Regions from separate parts of the Desulfobacula toluolica Tol2 genome, predicted to be linked through region 1. Evidence: predicted binding sites of a transcription regulator. Region 1 holds the regulator's gene; each other region holds the start of a gene.

What was found. Region 1 encodes sigma-54, which starts transcription at its own class of promoters, with help from an activator protein. Its sites were predicted from a motif close to TNTGGCACANTTTCTGCTNT; they were not measured.
Region 2: TOL2_RS15270 (P-II family nitrogen regulator) is a predicted target of sigma-54. The motif match lies at 2,461-2,480, and genes of this name have one in related genera.
Region 3: flgN (flagellar export chaperone FlgN) is a predicted target of sigma-54. The motif match lies at 3,363-3,382, and genes of this name have one in related genera.
Region 4: TOL2_RS04865 (Spy/CpxP family protein refolding chaperone) is a predicted target of sigma-54. The motif match lies at 1,964-1,983, and genes of this name have one in related genera.

The regions. Positions count from the first base shown of each region.
Region 1 covers NC_018645.1:2,560,295-2,568,478, reverse strand. The annotation lists gene rapZ (RNase adapter RapZ) at 1-311, opposite strand, end outside; gene TOL2_RS11845 (PTS sugar transporter subunit IIA) at 371-829, opposite strand; gene hpf (ribosome hibernation-promoting factor, HPF/YfiA family) at 838-1,392, opposite strand; gene rpoN (RNA polymerase factor sigma-54) at 1,405-2,847, opposite strand; gene lptB (LPS export ABC transporter ATP-binding protein) at 2,850-3,572, opposite strand; gene TOL2_RS11825 (LptA/OstA family protein) at 3,572-4,141, opposite strand; gene lptC (LPS export ABC transporter periplasmic protein LptC) at 4,101-4,679, opposite strand; gene TOL2_RS11815 (KdsC family phosphatase) at 4,676-5,191, opposite strand; gene kdsA (3-deoxy-8-phosphooctulonate synthase) at 5,197-6,009, opposite strand; gene TOL2_RS11805 (M23 family metallopeptidase) at 6,166-7,542, shown strand; gene TOL2_RS11800 (homocysteine biosynthesis protein) at 7,644-8,184, shown strand, end outside.
Region 2 covers NC_018645.1:3,347,962-3,356,145, forward strand. The annotation lists gene asd (aspartate-semialdehyde dehydrogenase) at 1-444, shown strand, start outside; gene TOL2_RS15265 (ammonium transporter) at 602-2,056, opposite strand; gene TOL2_RS15270 (P-II family nitrogen regulator) at 2,077-2,415, opposite strand; gene TOL2_RS15275 (NAD(P)/FAD-dependent oxidoreductase) at 2,669-3,766, opposite strand; gene TOL2_RS15280 (hypothetical protein) at 3,997-6,582, shown strand; gene TOL2_RS23740 (hypothetical protein) at 6,632-7,102, opposite strand; gene TOL2_RS15290 (DUF4198 domain-containing protein) at 7,099-7,815, opposite strand; gene TOL2_RS15295 (TonB-dependent receptor plug domain-containing protein) at 7,920-8,184, opposite strand, start outside.
Region 3 covers NC_018645.1:4,150,938-4,159,121, reverse strand. The annotation lists gene flgA (flagellar basal body P-ring formation chaperone FlgA) at 1-995, shown strand, start outside; gene TOL2_RS18970 (flagellar basal body L-ring protein FlgH) at 999-1,721, shown strand; gene TOL2_RS18965 (flagellar basal body P-ring protein FlgI) at 1,737-2,798, shown strand; gene TOL2_RS18960 (rod-binding protein) at 2,814-3,128, shown strand; gene flgN (flagellar export chaperone FlgN) at 3,505-4,008, shown strand; gene flgK (flagellar hook-associated protein FlgK) at 4,012-8,184, shown strand, end outside.
Region 4 covers NC_018645.1:1,027,311-1,035,494, reverse strand. The annotation lists gene TOL2_RS04870 (PAS domain-containing sensor histidine kinase) at 1-1,787, opposite strand, end outside; gene TOL2_RS04865 (Spy/CpxP family protein refolding chaperone) at 2,050-2,541, shown strand; gene TOL2_RS04860 (fumarylacetoacetate hydrolase family protein) at 2,626-3,435, opposite strand; gene TOL2_RS04855 (flagellar brake domain-containing protein) at 3,702-4,352, opposite strand; gene TOL2_RS23435 (rhomboid family intramembrane serine protease) at 4,767-5,642, shown strand; gene TOL2_RS04845 (FAD-dependent oxidoreductase) at 5,797-7,503, opposite strand; gene TOL2_RS04840 (hydrogenase iron-sulfur subunit) at 7,757-8,184, shown strand, end outside.

The DNA.
Region 1 (8,184 bases):
GTTTGGCTGAATCTTTGTAACAGTTTGTTCTCAGCGGCTTCAAGGAATATGATCCGGGGTGTCATACTCAAATGATCCTCAATTGAGGCAATGCCTTGTGCATAATTTGATATGAAATTTTTACTTCTCATATCCATCACAAACGCCAGTCCCTTGATTTCAGGACTCTCTTTTAACGGCAGGTCCAGAAATTTAGGCAAAAGTTCTATGGGCATATTGTCGACACAATAAAACGAAGCATCTTCAAATGCTTGAACAGCCGTTGTTTTTCCGGACCCGGAAAGGCCGGTTATGATATAAAACTTTTGCATTTTACTTGATTATGACCTTCAGGTTGCTTGTTACCTTTAAATTATGTGTGACCCAAAGGTTAAAAGTCTTCATCCTGCTCCATAATGATATTGTAAATCTCATCAACGGATTCTGCGGTTAGCAGTCTTTGTTTAAAATGATCCATTTTTAAAAGTTTGGAAATCTGGGCCAATACTTTAAGATGATCACCGGTAGAGTTTTGTGTTGTCAATAACAGGAAAAAAATATGGACGGGTTTATTGTCAAGGGATTCATATTCAATCCCTTTTGGACTGAGTCCGAAACCGACAATAATTGATCCGACCGAATCAAGTTTTCCATGGGGAATTGCAATGCCGCCACCAATACCAGTGCTGCCTAACTGCTCTCTTTCCATGAGAACAGTGGCAATATCTTTGGCTGATGCATCTGTTGTTTGTGAAACTGCTGAGGCAAGTTCATCAATAGCCCCTTTTTTGTCACTGGCATTAAGGTTTGCAATAATAGAGTTTTTATTAAGAAGCCGGCTGATTCTCATTTAATGAATTATCCTATGGGCTGGATTAATCCCAGCTTACCGTTATTGTGTTTGTATAGAACATTGAGTTGCTCTGTCCTGGCATTGTTGAAAACAAAAAAAGATTGCTTTCCGGAATCTAATTCAATCACTGCGTCCTCAATATCCATGGGTTTAGTATCAACTGTTTCAATAATTATCGTGTCTACCATCTGGTCTGTCATAGGGTTGTCAAATGATTCTGCAGATAAATTCAATTGAGCAGATTCATTTTTAATGCTCTGTTTATTTCTTGACAGATGCTGTTTGACTTTTTCTTTGTGTTTTTTAATTTGGGGTTTTATTTTATCCATCAGTGCATCAATAGAGGAATACATACTTTCGGAATCTTCTTTGGCATGAATTTTTAATTTGTCGCAAGTAAGTGTGATTTCAGCTATATGTCTGATTTTTTCAACAGACAGCACAACATGTGCTTCAGCCGGGCTGTCCAGCATTTTATCAAATTTATCAAGTTTTTTTTGAACATAAGATTTTAAGGCAACAGATGTGTCAATTTTTTTAAAGGTAACGGTTGTTTGCATAAAAAAACCTCCTTAAAGCTGTTTGCGTTTATTAGAAGGAAGTATGTTCAGTACTTTCCTGTATTTAGCGACCGTTCTTCTGGCAATCTGGATATTTGAGCTTTGAAGAATGCTGGCTATTTTTTCATCACTTAAAGTACTTTCAGGGTTTTCGTTTTCTATAAGAAGTCTTATTCTTTCTTTTACACTTGCAGATGCCATGGATTCTCCGCCGGTTCGCTCGATTGAAGAGTTAAAAAAGTATTTTAACTCAAAAAGTCCCTGGGGGGTATAGGCATATTTATTGGTTGTCACCCGACTGATTGTTGATTCATGCATCTCAATATCTTCTGCTATATCTTTTAGAATCAGTGGTTTTAAATATGCAATCCCTTTTTCAAAAAATTCATTTTGAAATTTTAGAATGCTTTCCATTACAAGGTATATTGTTTTTTGACGCTGATGTATGCTTTTTATCAGCCAAGATGCAGACTGCATTTTTTCATTGAGGTAATTTTTTGTATCTTTTGATATTTTATGGCCGTTGGCAATGGCATTTTTATAAAATCTGTTGATTTTAAGCTTGGGAAGCCCATCATCATTCATTACAATTTTAAAACCATCCTCATGCTTATAGACATAGATATCAGGCGTGATATATGCAGGTTCTTCAGTGGAAAATTTTCGACCGGGTTTAGGTTCAAGATATTGAATGATTTTTACGGCTGCCCTGACATCATCAAGGGATATCTTCAATGCTTTGGCAATTTTTTTGCTGTTTCTGTTTTCAAGATTTTTCAGGTGGTTGTTTATGATTTCAGTTATGATGGGATTATCAATACCCAGTTGATGAACTTGAATCAGCAAGGTCTCACGAAGGTTTCTGGCACAAATACCGGGCGGATCAAAGGTCTGAAGTACTGAAAGCAGATCTTCAACAACTTCTATTTCAACACCGGAAGTCTCGGCAATTTCTTCAATATCACTGCAAAGATAGCCGTCCCTGTTCAGGTTCCCGATAATCATATGACCGATTTTTTCTTTTTCTTCACTGAGTCCATGGAGCATTAACTGCCACTGAAGATGGGCTTGCAGTGTCTTTTTTTCAGAAGTAAAAGCTTCATAATTCGGAGCCTCTGTATTTTCCGATTCCGTATAGACTCTTCCTGTAGAATTATATTCATTAATATAATTTTCCCAGTCTGTGTCAGACCTTACTTTTTCTTCAATGGTGACTTCTTTTAAAGGGGCCTCTTTTTCAGAGGAGGGGATTTCATTTTCCAGGGCAGTAATATTATTGTCAGATGGCTCTTCTGTACCGGCCTCTTCAAGAGCAGGGTTTTGTTCCATTTCCTGTTGAATCATCTCGGCAAGCTCAAGGCGCGACAGCTGGAGCAACTTGATAGCCTGCTGAAGTTGAGGCGTCATGACCAGTTGCTGAGTTAAGATTAAACTTTGTTGTAATCCAAGTTCCATAATTATAGTTTAAAATTTTCTCCCAAATAGATTTTTTTAGCTAATTTGCTTGAAATGATTTTATCAGGATTCCCCGATTCAATAACCTTGCCCCGGTTCATAATATATGCATTGTCACAAACTCCCAAGGTCTCTCTTACATTATGATCCGATATTAAAACGCCGATTCCTTTTTTAGTCAACTGATAAATTATTTGCTGGATATCAATGACCGCCAAAGGATCAATCCCTGCAAAAGGTTCATCCAGAAGTATAAACAATGGGTTTGTGGCAAGGACTCTTGAAATTTCAAGCCGCCGTCTTTCTCCTCCTGAAAGGGAACCGGCTTTTTGCCCGGCAAGATTTATAATGCCAAGCTCTTTCATCAGGCCCATGGTTTTTTGTTCAATATCAATGCCGTTTTGGGGCAACACTTCAAGTATGGCAGCAATATTTTGTTTTACCGTCAGCTTTTTAAAAATGCTTGATTCCTGAGGAAGATATCCGATTCCCTTTCTTGCTCTTATATACATTGGATATTGCGTAATATCATCATTATCAATCAAAACTTCACCCTGATCGGGTTTGACCAATCCAACCGACATGTAAAATGTAGTTGTTTTGCCCGCTCCGTTTGGCCCTAAAAGACCTGTTACTTCGCCTTGTTTCACTTTAAGGCTGACATGATCCACAACTTTTTTGCCGTTATAGATTTTTACAAGATTTTTTAATGCAAGTTGTGTCATTATTGTTTTTCAGTGATATTATCTTCAGGATTAAAAAGCGCTTCAACTCTTTTTTTACCGTCACTTTCCACGAGTACTTTATCTTGATTTCTGAAAAGAGTAATCTTTGTTCCGGTAACAAAACTTGAGCCTGTTATTAATTTAGGAGATTTGCCGGTTAGAACCAATATCCCTTCTTTGGTTGTATAGACAGCTTTGTCAGCAAATGCCTTTCGTTCTCCGGCAATGTATTTGACGTTTCCGGTCGAAATGATTTCTTTGATATTGTTTTGAGCATCCTTGTTTTTATTGTCATTCATAAAGTAAATTTGAATGGAATCAGCAAAAACAATAAAATCCGCTCTTGTGACTTTGACGTTACCGATAAATTCAATCATTGAGGTGTCTTTTTGTGCAATCATTTTATCGGATTCAACGCGAATAGGAGCTTCTTTGAAAGTATTTTGCGTTTGGGAGTGGGCAATTTTTATTTGCAATAGCCCTGTAAAGCAAAAAATAAAAAAAGGCACAAAAAAAAGGCATGTTGATTTATTGAATAACAAATTTTTCACTGAAATTTCCTTTAACATGCCCATTTAAAATTATCATATTATTATTGAGTTCCGTTTTCATTGAATCTGCTTCAATAAAGGAATTTTCCTTTTCAAGCCTCACGTGAGTGTTGGAATAGATTATATGTTCTTTTTTGTTATAATGCAACTTATCAGTTCTCAGGACAGAAGTTTCATAGGTTACAACCGCATTATCGGAAAATGTCATGTCATGCGTCTTTGTCTGGAGGATGCCTTCTTGAGATGTCAGGTGAACTTTTTTATTGTCTTTTGTGAAAAAAAAGACTGAAACGTCAGTTAGAACAGCCTTGTTTTCATTTTTTAGGAGAGTTGCAGAGCCAGCTTTCAGCTCCCACTCCTTTATCCCGTTTTTCTTTGAAATCTGCTTTAAAAAGTTCAGTTTCAAAGCGGCTTTGGAGTCTATTTTAATATCGTTAATTTGCGGTGGGGTGGAAAGCAGTTTGTCAAAATAAAAAAAGCCGCTGATGATGACAATCATTAAAATCAACAGGCCTATCAAAGGATAGGTCAGTTTGTGTTTTGAAACGTATATCATAACAGGTATTGATTAAGGATGATGTCCCATAATCCCTTTGCTTTCAAGATGTTGTCACAAATTTCTCTGACAGCTCCCCGGCCTCCTTTTTGGATTGTAATAATATCTGAATGCTTTTTTACCTCTTCTGGTGCTTCGGGGACACAAAAAGAAAGTCCCACTCTTTTCATGACGGGAAGATCAATCAGATCGTCTCCGACAAACGCTATTTTTTCAAGTGCTGTTCCTGTTAGGGCAGTGATGCTGTCAAGGGCTTTTGATTTATCCTTGATACCGTCAAACAACAAGGTTATCCCAAGATTTTCACACCGGTATTCCAAGGCCTTTGATTTGCGGCCGGTGATGATGCCGACGCCAATTCCTGCATCCATAAGCAGTCGCAGCCCTAGGCCGTCTCGTGAATGAAAACTTTTTATCTGTTCTCCCGAGTCTGAATAGGTTATGCTTCCGTCTGTTAATACCCCGTCCACATCCAGCAGCAAAAGATCAATATTGGCAAGCTTGGTTTTCATATGTATTATCCCACTGCTTGTTTGATTGCCACAAGGGTGGATAAAAGATTTTTCATATCGTTTAACGGCATGGAATTGGGTCCGTCGCACAGGGCTTTGTCGGGTTCCGGATGGGTTTCAATAAACAATCCGTTTGCGCCTGCTGCTATGGCTGCCTTTGATAAAGTAGGGACAAATTGCCTTTCTCCGGCAGAAGAATCTGTGGCACCTCCGGGAAGTTGAACACTATGTGTCGCATCAAAGACAACCGGTACGCCTAAATTTTTGATAATCGGTATGGATCTAAAGTCCACAACAAGATTATTATAACCGAATGAGGAGCCTCTTTCTGTAATACAAATATGGGTATTTTTGGATTCTTTTGCCTTGTTGATAATATTATTACAGTCAAGAGGAGATAAAAACTGTCCTTTTTTTATGTTGACCGGTTTGCCTGTATTGCAGGCTGCCATGATTAAATCAGTCTGTCTGCACAAAAATGCCGGTATTTGGATAATATCCAGAACCTTTGCCGCTTTTTGAGCCTGGTCAGGCAAATGAATATCTGAAATAACCATAATATCCAGATCTTTTTTGATTTTTTCAAGAATGGTTAATCCTTCATTAAAGCCAGGGCCCCTGAAAGAGTGAACGGAAGTACGGTTTGCTTTGTCAAAGGATGCCTTGAAAATAAAGGGAATATCAAGTTGTTCCGTGATTTTTTTTAAATGTTTTGCAATACGGTAAGTGATTTCATGGCTTTCTATCACACAAGGACCGGCAATGAGAAAAAATCCCGGGTCTGGTCTATCGACTAAATTGAAAAAAAAATTGTCCATAATTGTGTCCTGAATAAAAGGTTTTGGAGCCAAATTATATTTTGAGGTCAAAAAAGTCAAGAATGGAAAATTGCTTGATAAGTTCGACCATAGCTGCTATTTTACTGTAAATTTATTTATTCACACACTAACCTCCTGAAAAGATAGGTATTATTGATGAAAAGATTTGTCTTTTTTGTTCTGTTTTTTGTTGTTTTTATTCCCATTGTCTGGGTGCTTGTTCATAAATTTGAAAGCAAAAAACCAATTGTCGATATTACAATACCGTCTATATACTTGAAAAAATCCTATGAAATGTCACTGAACATTACAGATCGTCAAACAGGTCTGCGCAAGATTATGGTATCCATAATGCAGCAGGGTAAAGAAAAGGTTTTGCTGGACAAGCAATATGCTTCTTCAACTTTTTTAGGGTTGTTTCCTGAAGTGAAGAAGACGCAAGAGACTTTTACCATACCTGTTTTGTTCTGGAAATATGGTATGACAGATGGTGAAGCAGTTATCCGGATAATGGTTTCTGACTATTCATGGCGAGGCTGGAACAAGGGTAATGTTTTTTATGTCGAAAAAAAGGTCGTTATTGATTCAAAACCTCCCAAAGTGAGGGTCTTAACGAAACGTCACAATGTTGAACGTGGCGGTTCCGGTCTTGTTATTTACAGAGTGTTTGAAGAAAATTTAAAAAGCGGTGTTAAAGTGGGGGATAATTTTTTCCCGGGTCATGCCGGTTTGTTCGAAGATAAACAGATCTATGCTGCTTTTTTTGCTTTAAGCCACATGCAGGGTACTGGCACTCAGCTTTCCGTCATTGCAGAAGATATGGCAGGCAACATTACAAAAAGAGGATTTTATCATTATATAAGGGATAAAAATTTTAAAACAGACGTTTTGAATATTTCCGATCGTTTTCTGGAACAAAAAGTTTATGATTTTGATGTGGATGACAAAAATGGTTTTTTTCAAGAACAAGAACCTTCCTTGCTTAAAAAATTTTTATATATCAATGGTGAGGTCAGAAAAAATAATGTTGAAACCATATTAAAGATTCCTCAAGTAACGCAAAATGAAAAATACTGGGACGGAATGTTTTCAAGACTTAATGGATCTGCAAGGAGAGCTGGATTCGCTGATCGACGAACTTATAAATATAAGGGCAACGAAATTGACAGGGCGGTTCATTTAGGGGTTGATCTGGCTTCAACGTCCAATGCGCAAGTGAAAGCTGCCAATTCGGGTAAGGTGATTCTGACAAAATTTATCGGCATATTCGGCAATACCGTTATGATTGATCATGGATTCGGGCTTTGCAGTCTTTATGCTCATTTAAACCATATGTCAGTAAACGAAGGGGATATGGTTAAAAAAGGTGATGATATTGGTTCCACTGGTTTGACGGGCCTTGCCGGCGGCGATCATCTTCATTTTTCAATGATTGTACATAATGTTTTTGTAAATCCCGTTGAATGGTGGGATGATTCATGGATTAAAAATAATATTACATCAAAAATTGATTTTGTGAAGCAGATTGATTAGCAACGAGGGGACAGTAATGTGGGTGCAGATTTTAAATCTGCACCTGATCAAGAAACGTGGGCACAGATTCTAAATCTGTACCCGATACGATAAGGTTTATTATGAGTGATTACAAAGTTAATAAAACAATTGAACAGATAAATAAAAAAATTGCGGCCGGCGAAGCTGTGGTTGTGACTGCAGAAGAAATTATCGATATTGCTAAAAAAGAAGGCATTGTTGAAGCGGCAAAAAAAATTGACGTGGTAACCACCGGAACATTTGCACCCATGTGTTCTTCCGGGGCGTTTATCAATATCGGCCAGTCCAAACCCCTTGTCAGGACAACAAAAACCTGGATTAACAATGTGCAGGCATATTCAGGCTTAGCAGCTGTAGACTGTTATCTGGGTGCTACCCAGACCTGTGAGGATGACCCGTTAAACAAACGTCATCCAGGTGAGTTTAATTATGGCGGCGGACATGTGATCCAGGATCTGGTTGCCGGAAAACAAGTTCATATACGTGCGGAAAGTTATGGCACGGACTGTTACCCCAATCGAAAAATAGAAAAGCTGGTCACATTGGAAGAGTTGCCAAATGCCATGTTGTGTAATCCTCGAAATGCCTATCAAAATTATAATTGCGCAATCAATAAATCCG
Region 2 (8,184 bases), 790 kb from region 1:
CTGGCTGCAAGTCTGATTCCATGGATTGACAGGGCAATGGACAATGGTCAGACAAGAGAAGAGTGGAAAGGATTTGTTGAAACAAATAAAATAATCGGGAGATCAGACAATCCCATTCCCATTGACGGTCAATGTGTAAGGATAGGGTCTATGAGATGTCACAGCCAGGCTTTTACCATTAAGCTGAAAAAAAATGTGCCGCTCAATGAAATCCAAGCCATGCTGGCTGAAAATAATGACTGGGTTAAAGTGGTTCCCAATTCAAAAGAAGACTCCATCAAAGATCTGACCCCGGCAGCAGTCACAGGGACATTGACGGTTCCTGTCGGCCGCATCAGGAAAATGAACCTTGGAGATGATTACCTGACTGCATTTTCAGTTGGAGACCAGTTGCTCTGGGGTGCGGCTGAACCGCTTCGCAGAATTTTGAACATTATTCTTTGATTTTAATTATTGTTTTACAGCATATTTTTTTCAAGCAAAGCAACAGATCTTGAAAAAGAAAATGTAAGCCAAAAGATAATATAAAATAAAAAACCTGTCACCTCATAATAAAAAAGGGTGACAGGTTTTTTATTGTCTTAACACCTCTTTGTCAGGTTTAAGTTTGCTTGATTAATTTTCCGGATGCAGAAGCAACAGAAACACCAGAAGCGCTATCAGAGCTATAAGCACAGGGTGCCTCCTTCTCATGCTTAGGACTGCCGGTTCCGCCAAAAATTCCCATGGTGCCGTGATTAATAGTGGTAAAATCAGGATATGCATTTCCCCCATGCTCTGTGGAATCCAGACCTTCCAATTCTTCTTCCCTGGATACTCTTAATCCTATTGTCACATCAATCAGTTTGAACAAAAGATAGGCCAAAGGGAATGTCCAGGCAAAACAGGATATGATCCCGGTTAACTGGACTGCAACTATTTTAAATGTCATGCCGTCCATATTAAAAATACCTGCGGCAAGTGTTCCCCAGGCACCGCAGACACCATGAACTGAAATGGCACCTACTGGGTCATCAATTCTGATCTTATCAAAAAACACAACTGAGAATACAACAATCACGCCTGCTGCGGCACCTATCATGATTGAGCTTGCAGGTGTCACATTGGCACATCCGGCAGTAATTCCCACAAGACCGGCCAGGGCACCATTCAAACTCATGCCGACTTCGGGTTTTCCAAACTTTATCCAGGATACCACCATGGCCATGATGGCACCTGCTGCTGCAGAAAGGTTTGTATTAACAAAAATCATGGCTATATCTTTGGATGCTGCAGTGGTTGACCCAGGGTTAAACCCGAACCATCCCAGCCAGAGGATGAAAACCCCTATGGCAGCAAGGGGTATGTTGTGTCCCAGTATGGGTCTGACTTTTCCCTCTTTGGTGTACTTTCCAAGGCGGGGCCCTAAAATCATGGCACCTGCAAGAGCTGCCCATCCACCAACTGAATGAACGACCGTTGATCCTGCAAAATCGATAAATCCAAGCCCTTCAAGCCATCCGCTTCCATTGAACAGGCTACCCCATGCCCAGCTGCCGAAAATCGGATAGATCAGCCCTGAAACTACCACGGAATAGATGAGATATCCTGAAAATTTGGTTCTTTCCGCCATGGCACCTGATACAATAGTGGCGGCCGTGGCGGCAAATACAGCCTGGAACATCCAGAATACCAGTACCCATGGGTCTTCGCCCACCTTGAAATCACTTAAAAAGAAACCGGATGTGCCGAAACAACCGGTCTCAGACACTCCAAACATCAGACCGAACCCGACAGCCCAATACACAATAGACCCCATGGAAAAATCCATCAAATTTTTCATCATGATATTGACGGCATTTTTAGCCCGTGTGAAACCGGTTTCAACCATGGCAAATCCGGCCTGCATAAAAAATACCAGCATCGCAGCAACAAGGGTCCATACATAATCCGCATGAGACTGCACCAGGGCAATGGCCGCTTTATTAGATGTTATGGTAGGTGCATCATCACCGGCCCAGACTACAGAAATTGAACATGCCAAACAACAAACAATTGTTAACGCCAACTTTTTCATTTTATTCTTCTCCTTTTCAACTATAATGCGTCGATACCGGCCTCATTAGTTCTGATTCGAATCACATCTTCAATGGGCATAATAAAAATTTTCCCGTCTCCGATCTTTCCTGTTTTTGCAGCGTCAATAATGGTTTTAACTACTTCATCAACCTGATCATCAGCCACAACAATCTTGATCTCGACCTTGGGAATAAAATCCGTCTGATATTCCGCTCCCCTGTAGATCTCCTTGTGACCCTTCTGGCGACCAAACCCTTTGACCTCTGAGATGGTCATTCCCTTGACATCAATTTTTATTAAGGCATCTTTTACTTCATCAACCTTAAACGGTTTAATGACTGCCAGTATGTTTTTCATTTTGCTCTCCTTTTATAATAATTAAAAAATCATTTGTATTTCTTTAGAGCAAAAGGAGTGCCACAATCAAAATGACAGCTATAAATAAACTTAAGTATTTAGAATAGAAGGATAATCAATACGGGAAAATCTTAAGAACAGAAATGAACTTAATAACATTTTTGTTGTTTTATCTACACAAAAATGTAACTAATTATTTAGATATAGTTATTTCATAAGGTCTTTTACAACAATTTTGCTATTTTTTAGATATTTATCGATTTTTTATTGCAGCAGCTTTGCCACAAAGAATTTGGGTGATGGTTTTTCCGTCTGCATACCCTTTTGAAAACCTTTTATGAACAAATGGAAAGGATACTGCCTTTAATGAAACGCCCGGGAACGTGTAAAACCAATTTGAACTTAAATCATAAACCCGCAAATCCGCCTGGATGGCTTTTAATTTTTCCCGATACAGATCCCTGGCTGACAATGCGTGCAGTTCTGATTCCAGGATGGCCCGGGCAGCTGCCTGCCCGCTTTTCACGGCAAAAAAGATCCCTTCTCCCAGCAGCCGCTCAGACAAACCTGCAGCATCCCCTGCAAGAAGAACTCTTTTTGAATCCGGTCTATACTTAAAGCCGCCCGTACAGATGGGATAACCTTTAACAGCATCAAGCCGTCTTGAATGAAGCTTTTCATCAGCATAGTCAAAAAGATGCTGAATCTGCAGCCTTGAATTTGAATCAACTGAATAATTCCCGATATTCACATGATCGTCTTTGGGAAAAATCCAGTAATAACCATTGAGAGACTTTGAAAAATCAAACTCCATGTGATACATGTCAGGCCTGTCGATCTTCACATCCGCCTCAATGGCAAATTGCTTTTGATAAAAACGGCCCTTTGAAACAAACCGCCGGACAATACTGTTGGCACCGTCAGCACCAATCAGATACGATGCCCTTAAATATTCCGAATCCGTATGGATTTCTACAAAAACCGGGGTTTCATTAATTGATTGAATCTTTTTTATCACCCTGAAATCCGCGCCCTTTTCCATAACCTTGTTTAAAGAAAAAAGATCCAGATCTTCCCTTTTGGTCATATAGCAAAGCGTGTTGTCATCTTTGATAAAAAATGACTTTTTATTATGCGGACTAATTTTGACGGTGCTGCATTCTCTTTTTACCATGGAAGAGATATCATACCTGAACAGATGATATCCCTTGGGTGTAATCCCGCCGGCACAGGCTTTTTTCCTGGGAAATTCATACTTATCCAGAATCAGCACCTTCAACCCTTTTAATAAAAGATCAAAAGCAGCCGCTGTTCCGGCAGGCCCCGCCCCTATGATCGCAACATCAAACATGACCTTTTCTTATCAGTTCTGAAATTCAAAAACAAGAAAACCCTGTAGAAGCCGGAAAAACAAAAAAAATCTATTAATATTTGATTTAAAATCATCGAAAATAGCCGTATTAACTTGCATTAATTCTCTTAACTTTGCTATCTTGACTCTTATTTTTATTGGCTAAAAACAGGTAAAATTAAACTCTTAAAAGGCTTGTCAGTGAGAATTTGCAACTGGCCGGAAAACTTATGAACGCATCAATTCCTCAAATAAAAAGCCGGGAAGATCAAAACATACTGTCAATGTTTCGTTCCAATCTAAAAATCCTTGAAATAATTTTAACAAAAAAACTTATTTCAAAAGGACAATATAAAAGCATTAGAACTATTTTAGAAGATGCTGTTAAACGAGGACAGCAATATACAATTGATAAAGCCCTTGAGTCCCAGAACTTCATTTCTCCACAGATCATTATCAAAGAACAGTTTAAATACAATCAGATTATCATAAAGCTTGCCCAACAACTTTTAAAAAATACGCTGATTCAGAAAAAAAACATTGAACAGGAAGATGAAGACTCTTTTCAAAAAAAGCTATCTGAACAAAAAGTTATTTTTTCAAATCTGCTCACGCAAATCACTGATGATTTTTTACAAAAAAGGGTTAAAAATATTGATATTATACTGCTTGAAACCGGACTGTTGGAGGCATCACAACTTGACTTTCTTCACAATGGCTTAAAGCATCTGGAAATCAAGGCCATGGACCGAAAATTCGGTGAAATAGCTGTAAAAAATAAATTTGTCACAAAAGATATTATCGACAAAGCCCTTGTTGATCAAACCCGGCTTTATCAAAAAAACAATAAAAATCATATCATTGGGGACATTCTGGTTCATAAAAAAGAGATGACCCCTGAAACCCGAGATGAAATTTTGTTGCTTCAAAACAGAATATTGGAAGAGGATTGGGAGGAAACCCTCAGATCCATCTGCCAATCAGCCATTGAAGAACAGGAAAAAAACGCTGTTTTTGGCGTGCTTGTTGTTAAAGAGAACTTAATGAATAAAGAAAAAATCAAAGAGGCTTTAAAACTCCAAAATTTAGAAAGAGAGGCTTATAAAAAGAGATATAGCGGCAACCCGAATAGCAAGAACCAAAACCCGGAACAAATCAACAAACCAAGATGGATAGGAGATATCCTTGTCGAAGATTTTGGTCTTTCTGAAAAAGACCGCAGAAAAATTGTTAAAAAACAAATGAAGACCAAAATTGAAATTATCAACCTGAAATTAGGAGGGAATATAAAAGACGCCCAGCGGGAAATGATTAATCAGCTGGATTCTTATTTTCAGCTGATCTATTCAAAAAACAGAATACAGGCGTATCTGCAAGTCAACAAAGAAATCCCCAGTTCAATGACAACAAACAATATAACACTCTGGTTATACAATAAAAAGATCACCTATGGTATCATCACCAATGCCATTCACAAGTTGCTTGAAAACAAAATCAAACCAGGCGAAAAAATAACCGTTGCCAGGGGAACCGAACCAATTCCTGAAAAATTTATCCCAAAAATAAATTTTACCTCACCAGACGCTCTGGATAACACACAAACATTTCCTCCCATTGTTTCAAAAGATTCAAATCTTCTGACACTCATCCGAATTCCGGGAGAATCAGGATTCAATGTCAACAGAAATTTTGTCATAGCTCCAAAAGGGGTGCCTGATATTACCAAAGGTTCCAATGTCATCAAAAAAAAAGATTCGTTTCTGGCAACCTGTGATGGTGTGCCGAACATTTCAGATAAAGGTGTTATTTCCGTTTCTCCCACTATCGTTATCCCGGCTGATTTATCCTGCGACAACCCTGCCATAAACCACGACTGCGATGTTGATGTTCATGGCATTGTAGACAAAAATGTCAAAATAAAATGCAGAACACTGACCGCTGATATTTTTAAAGGGCATGTTGTAACCAGTGGTGATGTGATAATAAAAAAACAGGCCGTCAATGCTGAAATCATTTCCCAAGGTTCTGTAACGATACCCTCGGTTCTCAACAGTACGGTGAATAGTGAAAAAAACATCCTGATAGAACATTCCAAATCAACGAACAGCACATCTTATAATAAAGTATCGAATTCGATCATTTCGTGTAATAATTTTTGTATTATCACTAACTCAAAATTACTTTCATCAATAATTCGAGCAAGAAACAAAATAATTCTTAGAAAAACCTTATTTGAGAGCAACTGCAAATTGATTGTAGGTGATTCTGTGGAGGTTGTCTCCTGCAAAACAAAAATAGAAAAGATTAATGCCACAATACAGGAATGGAATAGTGACATTAAAGTCATCCAGGAAAAGATGCGGGTTTTATTTGAAAACCTTGAAAAAAAAGACACCTCAGAAATTGAAAACGAAATCGAATCCATAAGCAAACAATCCCAAAAATCAAAGGATGATATGGACAAAATCCTTGACCTCAAAAAGACCAAAAGAAAATTAGAAAAAGAGTCAAAAAAGAAATATGATGAATATGGAGATCTGTTTATTGATATGTCAAACAGCATTTCTTCTTTAAAAAAGATGAAAATAAGCTCTGAAAAAGAAAAAGCGGAGCTTGGCAAAACCATATTGGCCTTGTACAAAGAAGACAAAAATATTCCTGTCATAGATGCCCAAAAAGCAACCCTTCCCAAAGGCTTGATTGTTCAGTTCAGGCATACCAATTGGAAACTTGATGCTGATTATACCGGATTTGTTTTAAGAGAAGACTTTAACGAAAAAAAACAGCAGTATGAAATAAAAAAACACCGATGGTAAAAACATTTCAGGCCAATTCCATACAGTTCATATGGAATTGGCTTCTGCGTTATTTATTATGCCCTTTCCAGGTTTGCAATCCCCAGAAAATGTTCAGCAATAAACTTAAGCCGAAAAATATTCTGAGCCACATGGAAGATTCGGCAAAAAGATTTTTTTTGTTTTGCATTACGTTGGGGGTCTTTTCACCAGGAACTGCTAACGGATTTACTGTTATTGTTGTATTCACAGCGTGCCCCATACCGTCATTGACTTTAATGCCCCACATTCCAGGTTTGTTCGGACAGAAGGCAAACCGACCCTCTTGATCGGTCCGGCCGTTTTGATATTCAACCTCCTTGTTTTCCGGGCTGAAAATCAGCACTTCTGAATAGCGCATGGGTTCTTTATCCGAATAAAAAAATTTTGCTGCAATGACTTGTTCTTCCATGACAAGAGAGTAGTCTGTGCCATGGGCAGCAGCCACGGCCGGCAAAGCCAAAGCAAATAAAACGAAAAATAAAAAAGTAAAAGTTTTCATGGTGTTACCTCAAATGTTAAAAAAGTCATAAACCTCAAAAAATCCAGTTCACTGTTGTTTTCAGCAGGAACATTGTGCCTGGCATAAAGCAGTTGAACTCCTTTATCTTTTAAATTGATTTGAGCCACACCGTTTTTATCGGTTTTAAACTCCTGTCCGCCCCTCATAATAATGGATGCCCCTGCCAGAGGATTGCCTTCATACAAAAGTTTAACAGAAAGCGTTTCACCTGGTTTTGCTCCAATTGGATCACTAATTGGAACCATTTCAAATTTTAATCCCAACGGCTTTTGATTCAAACTGGACGGCAAGAACAGGGTTTTTGAAAACTGTGTTGAAAAAAATGCACTTACAACTTTAAAACCGGCAGATTCAGCCTCCTGGCGGTTCATAAGTTTTTTACCCCTGGTTGTATTGACACGATGTCCCCATTTGCTGACAACACTGGCCATGGCAGCCGGTGTTTCAGTTTTGAAAACCACCTGCTCAGTCTCGTTGACCCGGTCAATGGATATTTGTTTTTCATTTTCGGCATACGCTCTGATTTCCGTGACACAGGCAGGATTATAGATGTCTGTCCGTTGCGTAATCATACCGCGCTTCACTGTGTAGCAGCCATTATCGCCTGCCTCAATCCATAAATGATGTGCATGGGATGCGACTGCAAAAAACAGTATGGAAAGCATTATTGTCAATGTTAGTAATTTTTTCATAAATTTAACTTCCTTTGTTTTTGAACTTTTTGATCAAACAGATTCCTGCCGCAACCGGTTTGGCAAGAATCCATTGATAGTTAATTGGTTTTTGAAAAAAACATTTAAAACTCGAATTTTAAACCACCCGAACATATGGTTCCCGGAGCAATGGCCTCATTGTCCACGCTGTCAAAAATATTCTCCACATTCAGGTAAACCGTCATCCCGTTAAAAAACCGGCGGGAAACACTTATATCCGCGCTCCAGAAATCGTCCGTATCCTGGGTAATTTCATCCACATTGTAGTATTTATCAATATAGTAATTCAATAGCAGGGTGGCATTGAAAAGCTCTGGATTCTGATAGGTTACGCCAGCGTGAAATTTG
Region 3 (8,184 bases), 1.6 Mb from region 1:
ATATTAAACTGATTTGTTTTTTTATCATTGGGATCATGGCATTTCAGTCTGTATGGACAGTCTGCCTTTCTGCAAATAATGATAATGATGAGAATCTGCTCAACAGTGATATCCGGATAACCATAAAAGAGACAAATCTTGTAAAACAGTCTCAGGTTTTTTTGGGGGACATATCAGAGATACAGGCCAATGGGTTTTTAAAGGAAGCTCTGGCAAAGATTGTCGTGAGTTCTTCTCCGAAACCGGATCAAATAAAATCATTTGATAAAAAAAAAATAATTTCCATTATCCGGGGGCAACGATACCTGCCTGACAATATTATCATGATTTCTCCCCGGCGGATCTATGTGAAACGATTGGGCCAGGTGATTTCAAAACAGGATGTCCGGCAATTTGTTGAGCAGTATTTGTCTCAAATTTTTAAAAACCAGGACTATCAATTGAAAACATTTAACGTCAGGGGGCTTGAAACATACCCGCAGGGAAAACTTCAGTTTTGTCCGGACTCAGATGATATGCTGGATAAACATGGTAAACTGTCCTTTTATCTGGATGTGGTCATTGATGGGAACAAAGAAGACCGGCTTAGTGTTTCAGGCTTGGTGGCGTTATATGACAATGTTCTTCATACAACAAGATCCTATGCAAAAGGGGAGACTATCTCCAAAGAGACGGTATGCCTAAAAAAAGAAAATGTTTTTGAGATTGGCCGGACCGGTATCAAGACATTTGAAGAAATAAGCCATAAGATTTTAAATTATAGTGTGAGGAAAGGCGATATTTTAAAAACAAATTTTTTTGCCGATCCTCCTTTAATCCAAAAAGGCGACATCATTACCCTGGTGGCCAGGAATAACAACCTTGAAATTATTACATCCGGCATATCCAAAGAAGACGGGTTTGAAAATGAACTGATAAAGGTTGAAAGCCTTAGTTCAGGCAAGCTTGTCCGGGGAATTGTAAAAGGAAAATCAAGAGTGGAGGTCGCGTATTAAAAAATGAATAAAAAAAGTGGGATTTATATCATAGGATCGGTTTTATTTTTTGTTGTTATTGTTTTTTCCGGCTGTATTTCAAGTTCCCAAAAAGATACTTCCGGACTTGTCATTCCTCAAGGCGTTGCAACCGAACCAGTTCTTCAGCCTGAATTTGTTGCAGCGAGGTCTTCGGAAGGGTCTTTATGGATGGATAAAAGCGGTTCCATGTTTGAAGATTCAAAGGCGGGCTATATCGGCGATACCGTGATTGTGGATATCATTGAAAATTCAACTTCCAGCATGGATGTGAATACGGAAACTTCCAGGAAATCAGGAATGGATATAGGTGTTCCAAAGATTAATCTTATGGGTAAAACAACTGATTTCGGAGCAGCTTTAGGTGACACTTCGCTGATTGGTACGGATTTTTCAAATAGTTTTGCAGGAGAGGCTACAAGCGATCGCTCAGGACAGGTGACAGCATCCATTGCCGCCCGTATCACGGAAGTGTTGCCAAACGGAAACTTAAGCCTTTTTGGCAGAAAGGCAATAAAAGTGAATAATGAAGTTCAGTATATTACAGTGTCCGGGATTATTCGGCCTCTGGATATTTCTGCCGGTAACCGGGTAAAATCCACTAATCTTGCCGATTCAAGAATCGAGTATTATGGCAGCGGCGTTCTTTCTGACAAGCAAAAGCCTGGTTGGGGGACCCGAATCATTGACAATGTATGGCCCTGGTAAAAAGGAAAACTTCTAATGTTCAATTCTATTATGAAAAAGAGTAAGAGTTTTATCAGATGTTCTGTTTGGTGTTCTATCTGGTGTTTTATAGGGATGGTTTTTGTTTCAAATACCCATGGGGCAAGGATTAAAGACCTTGCCGCCATTAAAGGGATTCGATCCAATCAACTCACGGGTTACGGGCTGGTTGTCGGTTTGAACGGTACTGGTGATAAGGACGGGGTGAGTTTTACCAAACAGGCCCTTGCCAACATGATGGAAAAAATGAATATTTTTGTTGATAAGAACGGGTTGAAGGTAAAAAATGTTGCAGCGGTTATGGTAACGGCAAACATTCCGCCTTTTGCAAGGATCGGAGATAAAATTGATGTGGCTGCATCATCCCTGGGAGATGCCAAAAGTCTTAAAGGCGGGACATTGCTGGTCACTCCCTTAAAAGGGGTGGATGGCCGGGTTTATGCCCTGGCTCAGGGAGCCCTGACTCTTGCCATGCCTAGTGGTGCCGGTGACCGGGACAGTCATCTCCAGGTGGCCCGGATTGTCAATGGGGCATCTGTTGAAAGGGAAATTCCCTTTCAACTGGATGGAAAAAGAAATCTGATTCTATCATTGTTCCGTCCGGATTTCACAACGGCAAAGCGAATGACCGACACTATCAATGCCTCCATTGGTGAAGGCGTAGCCAAAACTATTGATGCCAGTGCATTGAGCCTGAGAGTCCCTGATACCATGTGGCAAAAAAACGTGGCGGAATTTATTGCAGACATTGAAACCCTTTCGGTAATTCCGGACACCATTGCCAAAGTTATCATCAATGAAAAAACGGGCACGGTTGTGATAGGCAGTGACGTCACCATTTCCAGTGTTGCCATTGCTCATGGAGACCTTTCCGTAACTATTAATGAAGACCCTGAAAATGAAAAAAAAGAAAGTGTCATGAATCTGCCAGGCACCTCAACCATTGGTGAACTTGTCCGGGGGCTCAATTCCCTTGGCGTTAAACCCCGGGATTTGATCAGCATACTGCAGAGTATTAAAGCTGCAGGAGCCCTTCAGGCTGAGATTGTGATTATATAAACAAAGGAAATAATTATGAATATGGACATTGATTTGATCAATCAGAACGTTTCAAAGGCACATGTTGATACCATAAAAAACAAAACAGCATCTTTGGCCAAGGAAAAAGAATTAAAAGAGGCCTGTACCGGATTTGAAGCCATATTTTTAAATACAATGATTAAATCCATGCGTGACACTTTGCCGGGCAATGCCCTTTTCGAAGATTCCAACAGTATGGATATCTATACGTCAATGCAGGACCAATATCTTGCTGAAAAATTGTCGAAAGGCAATGAATCCATTGGAATTAAAGATTTTTTATACCAGCAGTTAAAAGATTCTAAATAATGACCATTGGCAGACCTGGTATTTCATTCGGGTTTGCCCACAACAAAATATGAAAGCCACTGTTTTGATTTTTTAAGACTGACAGATAAAAAAGCCCACCCGCTATTTTTTTTGTAATCCTCCGGATTTTTAATATGTTCCAATTCCTCATCCCATGCATGCCCTGACGGTCACAACAACGCATTGTTTCATTTAAAATTTATCAACTTTGAAAATTGAGTAAACAATTGAGTTTGTGGCATATATATTGCTATTAATACATTAACAGCGAAAATAATCGGGAAAAGAGGAAAAAAATGCCGCTTTCCAAAGAATGTTTTTTTGAAATTCAAAAAAATAAAGGCAGATACCGATATATGTTAAAAGGAGAGTCAACATGGAAAAATTTGCCTGTAAAATAGAAGGGATGTGTCGGGAAAAACTGTCATTCTATAAAGAGCTGAAAACTGTTGTTGAACAGGAAAAAAAATATATTGTTGATATGGACGTTGATTCTCTTTGGAAAATGGCGGATAGGAAAAAACAGCTTGCCGCAAAAATAGAGCAGATAAGGGATAGCATGGTTATGCTTCTTGAAGATAAGAATATTCCTTTGAAAAAAGAAGCAACGGTTTTCAGTTTGTCTCATGTGATAAATTGTCTGCCGCTTTCTTCAAAGCTAAAAATAAATCTGAAAAAACTTGAGAATGAATCGGATATGGTCAAAAAAGAACTGGCAAGTATGGCATCGGAAAATAAACGATATGTCAACGAATACCTGTCAGTTATAAATGGCATTTTTACAACCATTACAGGTTCCGGCAATAAGGAGCAATACAACAACTCCGGCAGGGTTTTAAACAATAAAACCGGAAAATATCTCATAAGAGCCGAGGTTTAAACTATGTCTGGTATAACCTCTACTTTAAGCATTGCCAAATCTGCAATAGCAGCACAGCAATACGGTCTGGCCGTAACAGGAAATAATATTGCCAATGTTAACAATCCTGGTTACAGTATGCAAAACGCTGTTCAGCTTAACCGAAGGCCATCACTTTATGCGGGATTTCTGTTCGGTACCGGTGTTGATACGTCCCAGATTCAGCAGAATGTTGACACACTTCTTGAGAACAGGCTGACGGATGAGAGATCATCCCAGGCTGCCTTTGAAGAAACTGAATCCTATATGAATATTCTTGAAGGTTTTTTTGACGAAAATTCCGATGCAAGCATCACCAGTATTATGAATGAATTCTGGAATTCCTGGCATGATCTTTCGGACAATCCCCTGGGGTCATCTGAAAGGGTTTCCGTGTATGAAAAAGGCAGTAATTTTTCAACCCGTCTGAATAAGGCAGGCGCTGACCTTGAAGGTATTGGATCAGATATGAACAATGAGATTGATGCAAGTCTTGATCAGATCAATTCCTTGTCCAGCCAGGTAGCAGACTTGAATATTCAGATTGCCGGCCTTGAGGCCAACCGGTCAGCAAATGACTTAAGGGACCAGAGAAACACGCTTTTAAACAAGCTTGGAACACTCATTAATATTGATACCTTTGAGCAGACAAACGGGTCAACAATTGTAAATGTTGCAAACGGTTTAATTCTTGTGAATGGCGCTGATAATTATGAGCTTTTTCGCAATGAAGACAGAATCATGTGGCAAGGTTCTTCCAGATCAAATATGGATATAACAGATAAGATATCCGGTGGAAAACTTGCCGGGTGGCTTGAAATCAGAGATGAAATTGTTCCCAAATTTTCCAATGAACTGGATGTCCTGGCCAGGGAAATGATATGGGCCATGAATTATCAGCACTCCCAGGGAAGCGGGATGGAGTATTTTACAGGATCTGTTACAGGGAATTATGAATCTGATCAAAGCGGTCTTTTATCCAGTTATGCCTTTGGTGACAAAATTGATTATACAAAGGATTTTACCCTTTGGACCCAGGATAATTCTTCGGTGGATACTCTTTATACAAAGACCGAGATTGATATGGGCATATCTGAGGCAAAAATTTCCAACTGGCAGGGAACCGGCCAGGTCCAGTCCAGTTATAAACTTACGGTAATGGAAAGCGCAACCCTTGGGGATAAGGAAGTTGTTCAGACAGACGGGAGTGATCTTGCGGCAGTACAGACATCTGGTATTGATGTGGCTGATGCCTTGAATTCAGCCCTTGCAGAGCAAACTATTACGGTTAATAACGGCCCTTCCGGTACACAAATTATTGAAATCAAAGACACGGGTGGAGATGCCCAAAGATCGGCTGCATCAATCGCAGAGGCACTTTCGGCAATTGACGGTGTGGATGCCTATGCGTCAAAAGTTTCAGCTGAGTTTGATGTCTCAGGAATTACCACTGCACAAGACGGTGACGAAGTCCGGTTTTCTCTTTATGTGGATGGTATTGTTTATGATCAGCGCTTTACAGTGGACACGGATGGGGGAACCATACCCCTTGCAGATGCTGTGGCCGAGCAGTTTGAAAATGCCCTGAGAGATGCGGCTAATAGTATCAACGATATAAGGGATGATCATGACCTTTTTACCAGCGGGCTCAAAATTACCAGCAGTGCCGGCCACACCATAGGTGTCCAGGATTTTGAAGTCCAGGATAATACCGGGGTTCGTCTGGAGAATTTTACCGGTTTTGATGCTGGTAATACGGTAACTTTTACCGTGGCATCAAGCACCACCACGCCTGTTTCAATTGATTTAAGTTCGGTGGATACTAATGATCAGGCTGTAATGGCAACGGCTTTTTATAATGCATTGACTTCAGCTCTTAAAGATGAACCGTTTACAGTGGCTCACGACCCGTCATCCAATTCGGTCATATTAAGGACCACAGACGGATCAGGCCTGACGATCAAAGACGGTGACAATACTGTAGGAGCAAACCTTGATATCATTGGACTTTCAGGGACAAACCCAGCACTGAATAATTTTTTGTTAGACGGTTCACTGGACAGTGATACCTTTGTCTCTGTTGCCTCAAATGGGGATACCATAGATTTTACAGGCCAGGGAACCCCTGACCCCCCTGTCCCCATTGAGGAGATCAGTGCGGCTGGTGTGGCGGCTGGTGTAATTACCGGTACGGTCACCGTTGTCATGGATCCCGGCATGTCCCTGTACTCAAATGTTTCAGGGGCAGGCGGGTTGTTTGATGGCAACTGGGCAGAATCCGGCAGCTCCATCATGACACTTGGCGGGGAAGATGGATTCCCCGGTTTTTCAGATGTTATATCCTTTAAGGTAGATGGAATAGATGTCAGCTATGATGTGGCAACCGCTGGCCATACAACTGAACTGGAGTTTGCACAAGGGCTTGCGGATGCACTTGATGGCAGTGTGGGGGGTGCGCTTCCTGTTGCTGATTATAAAGTTGTCAGGAATGGAAAATCCGTATCAATAATCAAGAACAAAGATTTATCCGATCCCATTGAGATCACCAATTTTGCCGAATCTGTTAGTAACGATGCAAAGCTTGCTGTCAGAACTGGAACTGGAACCGGTACAAGTGATCCTCAAAATGATTTTTTGCAGTCGGGAAATATTTACAGGGATTTTGCAACCGCTTCCCTGTTTGCGGACGAGGGCATCATAAAATGGGAAAAATATGATGCAGACGGTATCTTCACCGGAGACGAGGGGCTGATAAATGTTGAAAAAGAGGGAACATTGTCCATTGTTGAATCCGGATCTCCTACCCTTTCTTTTGATATTTCCGCAGGAAATCTTGTGGCAGGAAATACCCTGACCGTTAATACGGATGCCGCCGGTAATACCGATCCCCTGGATTTTACGGTATCCGGGGCTGCCAATAATAAAAATGAGATCTACAAGTTTACGGTAACAACTGGCGGAAAGATGGGGGAACTTGCTGCAGATGAAGCCGATACAATTACTGTTGAATGGAAAACCGGCACATCTTCCGGCATGTTTGAACTTGAAGGATCAGACCCTGTACTTACGCCGGGTATACCGATTGAAGTGGAAGTGGACGGCATGACCTTGAAGTTTTATGACGGTACCTTGTTTAAAAATGATGCCTTTACCATCACAACCGATGCGTCCGGAATTCCTGTTTCAACCAATGATAAAGGAATTGCCACAGGCGAACTGCTGTCCGACTGGCACTGGACTCTTGATTCCTTTGCCGGCCAGTTCAACCGGCAGGCCGGAGGAATGAAGGCCTCAACAACACTGGATAACCAGCTTAAGTTTGAAGTTTCGGATGACTACCATGCCTTGACCGATGTGGTGTGTTCCGGCAGCAACGGGTTCAGTGAAGATAATGCAAGAATAACGGTAAGTGACTGGAGTGCTTTTAATTTCAGTGCGGATGATTTTAAGGTGGTGCGTTCTTCAACTGGAGAATGGAGCATCGTTAATGATCCCACTGGCGGGACTGCTTCTTTTATACCGGACGGCGGGGATGATGACGGCTTTGGTATTGATTTCTCCGGGAACGGTCTGGTGGATATTGAAATCGCTTTTACTCAAAAAGTATCTGATCAGGGTTTTATTCAATTTGATCTTGCCAAACGGGAGACAGAGAATATCGGCTTTGCCTTTTCAGATGATTCGGTTGGCGCATCTTCAGGCCTTCTTGCCGCCGCAGGCATAAATACTTTTTTTAACGGATATGATGCCGGGACAATGGATATGAATAAAAGCCTTGCTGATACCAAGTATGTTGCCGCGGCAAGAATTAACAGTGAAACCGGTGAGATTGCTCAGGGAGATAACACCAATGCCCTTGCCATGGCTGATGTCCAGTACATGGATATTACAATGAAACAATGGGACTATGACCGGGGGGCAGGTGCGGTATCCAGTCTGACCACGACCACTCTGGACGGGTATTACAGTACAATGACGGGTTCCATGGGGATCATTGCCCGAAGAATTCAAAGTTCAAGGGAATTTGCCGAAATTATGGTGAACAATTTGACAGAGCAGAGGGATTCTGTATCGGCCGTCTCTCTTGATGAAGAAATGATCAAACTTATGCAATACCAGCATGGATTTTCAGCAGCATCAAAGCTTTTGACGGTTGCC
Region 4 (8,184 bases), 1.5 Mb from region 1:
AAACAGGTGCCGCGCCCTTTTGTACTTTCCACACGGATGCTGCCGTTAAGGTTTTCAATTATCCTGTGAACAATTGAAAGCCCAAGCCCCGTTCCTGTGGAGCGGGTTGTAAAATAAGGATCAAAAACCAGGTCAATGGCCTGTTCATCAATACCGCTGCCGTTATCCATAACCCTTATTTCAATGTGTCCTGGTATTTTTGCGGCATCCTGCACCCGGATTTCCAGTCGCCCCCGGTCCCCCAATGCCTGAATGGCATTGATATATAAATTTAACAGCACCTGATTCATACGGTCGCCATCCGTATAAATGAACGGTTGTTTTAAATCAATATCAACCTTGGTCTCTATTTTCTTTTGAATCAGGTCATGGTGAACAAGTTTGAGAGAATGATCAACCAGATCATGTAGATCCACCTGTTTTTTTTCAACCACCATGGGTTTTGCAAATTCAAGCAATTGAGTAATTGACCGGTTGATCCGTTCAACTTCCTTGACCATTATCAGGGCTGTCTCACTATCTGTGGCATTATCTTCATACCGCTTGCTGAAATAGGTGGCAAACCCTTTGATGGAACTCAAAGGATTTCGGATCTCATGGGCAACGCCTGCTGCAAGCTTTCCGATGGCTGCAAGCCGCTTGTTTGTTTCCACCTGTTTTTTCAACTCCCATATCTGGGTGAGATCCCTGAAAAGAAATAAAAATCCCATGACTTGATTTTCACTGTCCCTGATAGGAGATGCCGTGACATCCAGGCGAATATTACTGCCGCTAACACTTTTAAGAGTGATCTCCCGGTTGACCATCTCCTGGGAGCTGGTCATCTCATCAATCAATTCAATTAATTCAACCAATTGCGGAAACGGCGATGTTAAATCCCCGCCAAAGATTTTTTTTGCAGACCGGTTAACCGAGGTGATGTCATGATATAAATTCATGGTCACCAGTCCTGACGGCATGTTCTGGATCACAGTATCGGAAAACGCCTTTACGCTGGTCAAAGATGCCCTGGCAGAACGGTATGCCTGGAATGCGAACAATGCAACCATTCCGGCACATCCCAGCAGAAAAAAGAATGTCCCGCGCCATACCGTCTCCTTTAAAAGCCTGGTCCGTGCAAATTTTTCTCGTTCCATTGAAAGCCCTGCAAAAAGATAATGCTCCGCCATTTCCGTCAGTTCTTCACCCTGGCCCTGAAAATACGGCCGGCTCCAGTCCATTGTTTCTCTTTGCCTCTCCTGCCGGTCCTGAAAGCTCTCCTGCCGGTTTGGAAGGTTATCCTGCAGACGGATCGGCATGCCGTGCATCCGCATATGTCCGCGCTTGAATCGTGGACGGATCGGCACAAACCGCTTGAAAACTTCAAATACCTCATCCTTGTCTTTTTGCTGCCTGACCCTGTGATAGACCTTTGCAGTATCTTTGTTTATCTTAGCCGTATCCGGCATGGCATCAAAGATTTGCCCTACCATGGCAGCATCCGAGTGTGCCAGTATACGGCCGTCCTTTGATGTGATCATCATATAAACAACTTCAGGCTGAAACGAGGTTTCCAACAGCATTGCCTGGATTCTTTGTGCCCCCCACCGCATGGTGAACATCCCGGTTCTTGTTCCTGCCTCAAAGGTCCTGATCAAAGAGACTCCCTTTTCCAGCAGCCGTTGAAAAGAAAATTCCTTTTGCCGTTCAAGCCGGTCCAGGGTCATAAGTGTAAAGATAGGCAGCAGGATCAATAGCACACCTGCCATTAAAAGGGGTGATACAAAAAAAACCGCATGTTTTTTCATTTTTATTCAAAGTCTCCATTAATTTTCAGACACCCTGATTCCGGGTATTTTATATCCAACTGGATACTTTAGCATGGGTAAAAAGTATACACTACCCCAAATTCACTATCAATCTCTTATTTCACATTATTTCCAATATATTCTTAAAATTCAATGAATTAAGAAATATTATTTTTCGTGGCACACCATTTGCTTTAATCTATTTCAGAAAACGATCAAAAAGATCATTTGACAAACAAACCAATAACAACAGGAGATTATTATGAAAAAACTAACTCTTATCATCAGTTCTTTACTTATGGTTGCCATGGTGGCAGGAAGCGTATTTGCATGGGGACCGGCCAAAGGCCAAAGCATGGGCCAGGGTTTTAATCAAAACTGCCCCGGATATGGAGGACAGGCCATATGGAACGATCTGTCCAAAGAACAAAAAGATGAACTCAACACCCTTCGGCAAAAATTCATTGACGAGACCTATGCAATCAGGTCTGAAAAATTTCAAAAAAAGCAGGAAATGAGACTGCTTATGGAAACCTCCCAGCCTGACAGGGCAAAGCTGGACAGCTTTTCCCAGGATCTTGCAGACCTGCAAAAAAAGTTAAGAGATAAACGGATCGACTTTCAACTGGAAGCAAAAAAGATCGCTCCCGGACTGAATATGGGCCAGGGTTTTGGCCGGGGCCATGACGGATGGTCAGGCAAAGGCAAACACAGAGGATCACAGGGACAGGGCTGCGGAAGGTATAACAATTAAATGCTGATATGATTTGCGATCTTAACCGCCCGAAAGGATGACACCATCTTTCGGGCGGGTTTTTTATTCTTGTTCAAGGCATGTTTATTCCCGGTCAAGGCTTATCTGATTTTTCAGCACACCGATTTTTTCAATTTTTGTTTCCAGCACATCCCCAGGAGCAAGATAAACCGGCGGTTTTCTGGTAAATCCGACACCGCTGGGAGTTCCTGTAAGAATAAGGGTTCCCGGAACCAGGGTGGTTGACTCAGACAGATAAGAAATGATTTGGCCCACTGAAAAAATCATGTCGCTGGTATTGCTTTTCTGCATGGTATTACCGTTTAACACACATTCAATATCCAGTTGATCCGGGGCTTCAAGTTCATCTGCAGTCACAAGGCAAGGGCCAAGGGGACAAAAGGTGTCAAAGCTTTTCCCCTTTATCCATTGCCCGCCGCCGCCATGCTTCTGCCATCTTCTGGCGGATATATCATTGGCGCAGGTATATCCCAGGACATGATCCAGCGCCTTTTCCGGCGAGACATTTCTGGTGTTTTTCTTGATGACCACGGCAAGCTCGGCCTCATAATCCACTTCCGGGACTTTTACGCAGGAGGCCGGAATCCTGACATCCTCCAGATGGCCTGCTGCAGAACTGATATTTTTCATAAAAACCACCGGATATTTCGGCAATGCCATGCCGGTCTCTTTTGCATGGAGCTTATAATTCAAGCCAATGCAGAAAATAACAGCCGGAGAAACCGGCGGTAAAAATGTTTTAACCGGTTTTTGTTTTTCCGTAATGAAAAAATCAGAATAAATATCCCCCTCAATCACGGATGCTTTGCCGTTATCAAAGTCACACCCTGTATAAATTTTATTGTCATCACTTTCAAACCTTAGTATTTGCATGTTTATTTTCCCCTGATAATTCTATATACAATTAAAAACAAAATAGTTTTGATTCCAAATAGTTATAAGTTCCTTCATATAACTGCCACGGGCAGACCTGGTATTTCATTCCGGTTTGCCCACAATAAAACATGAAAGTCGCTGTTTGGATTTTTGAAGACTTTCATATAAAAATAAACCTGTGAGCGGAAATTTTAAAAAACTATTGACCGGTCTTTCCTTAACCGGAACGTCAGATTTTCTAATATTACAAATATTTGATATGCCTATATCTGAATTGTTGCAATATAATTTTTAATACTGTCCTGGACATCAACAGGAACAGTATCAAACTGAACACCGTAGGATACGGACAGACCTTTCTTTTGGACATTTCTGACGATTCCGGCAATCATGATATCCCGGCTTGTTCCAGGCAAGCGAATGGATATTTTCAAAGCGTCTGACTTTTTTGCAATATGATTTTTCTCGCTGGGCTTATATGTGACGGTAATACGACAGCCTGTCATATTAATATCCCGGATAACCACATTCTTGGGCGTACCTTTAAAAACGATACCGGCTGCAAGACTGCAACCGGCCCTGTCTTCCGAACGAAGTTTTCGCTCAATAACCCTGGCAGGGTATTCTAAAATAACAACACGGATCGGTTTGGAAAGAGTCTCAATAATATTACTGGCAAAAACATATATCATACCATTTGACAGATATTTAACAATCAGCTGATTACCGGGAAAAAGTTTAGGCTTGATAGTGGAAAAAGGAGACGGTTGTTTGAGTATGAAATATTCCCCTTTTTCCATACCCACAAAGCTGCTGGTAATGGGAAGTGCAATGTCTTCAATCTTAATGCTAAGTTTGGTTCCAATATCAATATCACAAATCAGGTCCCTGCCGATGTTTATTCTTTTTTCCATAATAGAATCAATCTTTTTTAAAAATAAAAGTATTATAACTTTGAAAAAATAACCATGATTTTCATCTTCTCATTAGAGAAAAATAGTTTATCCACCCAACTAAAATCAGGTATCACATTTTATTGTATTACACCAGAATTGATTACCTGTATTATAAAAACCACAATAATTTTGTTCAATAAGCAATCCCTTGAGGTTTGCTATTTCAAATCAGCAAAAAAATACACCTTATCAATTTTATTGCCATTAATTTTAAATCCGAATATTTGCATATTTCTTTTCTCCTGATAATCTTATATACAATTTAAAATGAAAAACACTGTTTTAAATTATAGTAAAGTCTTAAAAAGACCAAATATGGCCGTGGCTATCATTTTAAAACCATTGCTCCAAAAGAGTAAAACCCTTTAACCCATGAGCAAGGATTTAGAAAAGTTATTTACCGGCCTTTCCGGCGAAAAGGCAGATCTGATTATCCTGATTTTGACTTCTCAAAATATTAAGGCACATGCAGAAGGTTTACACAAAGCCTTTGATATCCTGGTAAGCTCCAAAGACCGACAAAAAGCCCTGGCAACGATTGAGGCATATTATAAAGAAAATAAATATAACAGGCTCAAACAGCAATTGCAGCAAATTCCAATCTCTTCCTTTAAATCAATTCCTGCTTTTTTTATCATGGGGCTTCTCTGCCTGATTCATGTGAGCTGCCTTGAATATCACATCCACGAGGATATGATATTCAAATATGGAGTATCAGCTCTTTTCATCCTCCAGGGAGAGACCTACAGAGCTGTTACAGCCCTGCTGCTGCATTCGGATGCCCGTCATCTGCTGGGAAATATGGCAGGCCTGCTCATTTTCGGGGCACCTGTCATAAGTCTTTCAGGATTTGGCGCAGGACCTTTTATGCTGTTGTTTACCGGAACCGCCGGTAATCTTATCAATGCCCATTTTCATAAAACCGCCCATCTTTCCATTGGCGCATCCACATCCGTCATGGGAGCAGCCGGGCTTCTTGTGGCCTTCCGGATAACGCAAACAGGAAAACCCTTTCGCTGGAACACGCTTTTGCCCATGATTGCCGGTGCCGTTCTGGTCGGCATGTTCAGCCAGGGAGAGCGAACAGATGTGTGGGCACATGTTTTTGGTTTCCTTTGCGGAGTGTTGTCCGGCATCTTTTTTTTTCCTTTGAACAGAACGATCAATTTTCCTCAAAAAAATACCATGGCACTGTTCATCTCCCTGCTTATAATTGCAGCAGCGCTTTTATCTGCAACGCAGATGTAGGACACCCGGACTTGAGGCAACAGTTTATTTTATTCTGTGATCCATGGGCAGTTTCAGACAAAAAATCCATTCAAATGTGTCCCTGAAAACAAAACAACAACGGCCTCAAAAAAAAATTTGAGACCGTTGTATCTAAAACTTAACGCAAGCGAATTTAGATGAATTCAGGATCAATAATACTGATCATGGCATGGCCGCCCTGAACATTTATTGTATTGGTAAATCCGTTGTGGACAAACAGGGTCTGGCATTCATAAGAGCGGGCCCCTGTACCGCACACAAGACATACAGGATCTGTTCTTGATACTTCATTAAATCTTTCCCGCAGTTCAGACTGGGGAATATTCATCCAGCGGTCCCGGTATTTTTCAACAAACGGTTCCGCCTCTTTAGGCTCCCTGACATCCAGTACCTTGATTTCATCATTTTTAAACGCTTCCACAAAATCAATAACATCTATGGGCTTGTTCAGATTTTCCAGGATATTGTCCAGCGCATTGCCCGCGTTGTTGATAATGTCCATGGCAGATGCAAACGGCGGTGCATACCCTGTTTCAAGCACACACACATCATCCACATTCAGACCGAGCTGTAATAAAGGCGCAATCGCATCAACACGGGCCTTGATGGCATCGTCCTGTCCGCCCACAGCCTCAATTCCTAAAATTTTTCTAGTTTTACTGTCCGCAATCAGTTTGATGAACATAAGCTGGGCAGAAGGATAAAAATGAGCCCGGTCAGGCTGTGATACAATGGCATGAACCGGATCAAAACCGTTTGCCTTTGCCTGATCAGATGTCAACCCTGCTGTGGCAACCCCCATGTCAAACACCTTGATGCAAAAAGTCCCAACGGTTCCGTTGAACTGACTTGCCCTGCCATGAATATTGTTGGCAATGATCCTGCCCTGCCTGTTGGCAAGAGATCCCAGAGGCATGGTCATATTTTCGCCGCTCACAAGATTTCTAAGCTCGACACAATCCCCCCCGGCATAAATGTCGGGATCAGTTGTCTTCATACACCTGTCCACAAGCAGGGCACCGGAAAGGCCCACGGCCAGGCCCGAATCTGCGGCAAACTTCGTATTTGGCCTGACACCCGCAGACAGCACAACCATATCACATTCCATGGTGCCGTTGCCGGTTTCAACCGAGGTGACCTGTGAGTCGGCATCACCATTGATGCATTCCACCTTTTCAGACAGCATTACTTTGACACCATGTTTTTCAAGCTGATTTTCCACAACTTTTGACATATTTTTTCCCAGGGCCGTAGGCAGAACCTGATCTGCCATTTCTATGATGGTGGTTTCAACCCCCCACAGATCGGTAAGCGCTTCAGCCATTTCAATACCAATGGCACCTGCACCGATGACCACGGCTTTTCCCACATGGCCCTTTGAAATTTTATCCTTGATGTCCTTGGCATTATGAAGATTTGACACCGTGAAGACCATGGGAAGGTCTGCCCCGGGGATTGGTGGTCTGAAGGGTGTTGCACCTGTGGCAATCACGAGTTTGTCATATTCCAGGGATTCTTTTCTCCCGTCTGACAGATGTTGAATATCCAGTTTTTTTTCTTTTCTGTTGATACCCATGGCTTCAACCCCGGGCATAATTTTAACGCCTTTACAGGTTCTGAAAAATTCAGGGTCTCTTACAACATGAGATGAAGTTGAACAAAGCCCTTCTATATCAGCAATATCCCCACCCACATAATAAGGGATGCCGCAGCCCCCGTAAGAAATAAGGTTATCCCGGTCTACAACCGTGATCTGGATTTCAGGATCAAGTCTTCTCAGTCTGCAGGCTACTTTGGGCCCCAAAGCAACCGCTCCGACAATAATAACGCGTTTCACCATTCTACTCCCTTTTGTCACTTTGATTAAAACCATGTTTTTACAAAACAAGTGACCTTTTTATTGTTATTCCATATTTATTATAATCAAAGATTTCAAATTTGAAATCTCCATAAAATAACACATCCGATTTAAAAACAATAATCGTTTGACATCATACCTGTTCTTTTTATATTTTGAAAATGTCATCTTAAAGCACATGATCTCTTTTAAAAAACAAATTTTTAAAACCTCTGGATCGGTAAGGAAAATTCATATGAAAAAAACAACCCCGAGTATCCTGATTATAGGAGGGGGCGTTGCAGGAATATCTGCGGCGCAAACCCTTTCCCATCAGGATATTATCGTACACCTGGTGGAAAAAGACGACACCCTTGGCGGGCATGCCGCCCTGTGGGCATGCATGGCAACCGGCAGCTGTGAAAACTGCGGGGCATGCCTGAGTATTGAAATGGCAGATCAGATCCTGAAACAGAAAAATGTGACTTGTCACCTTGATGCCATGGTTGAAACCCTGATCAAAAAAGACCAAGGGTATGAGGTGGGCCTTAACAACAAAGAGACCTTTTTTGTTGAAAAAATAATACTGGCCACAGGATTTTCACCTTTTGATCCTGTTCAGATCAAGTCCCTTCACCATGATGCATATGAAAACGTAATTACCACGGCCCGGCTAAATACCCT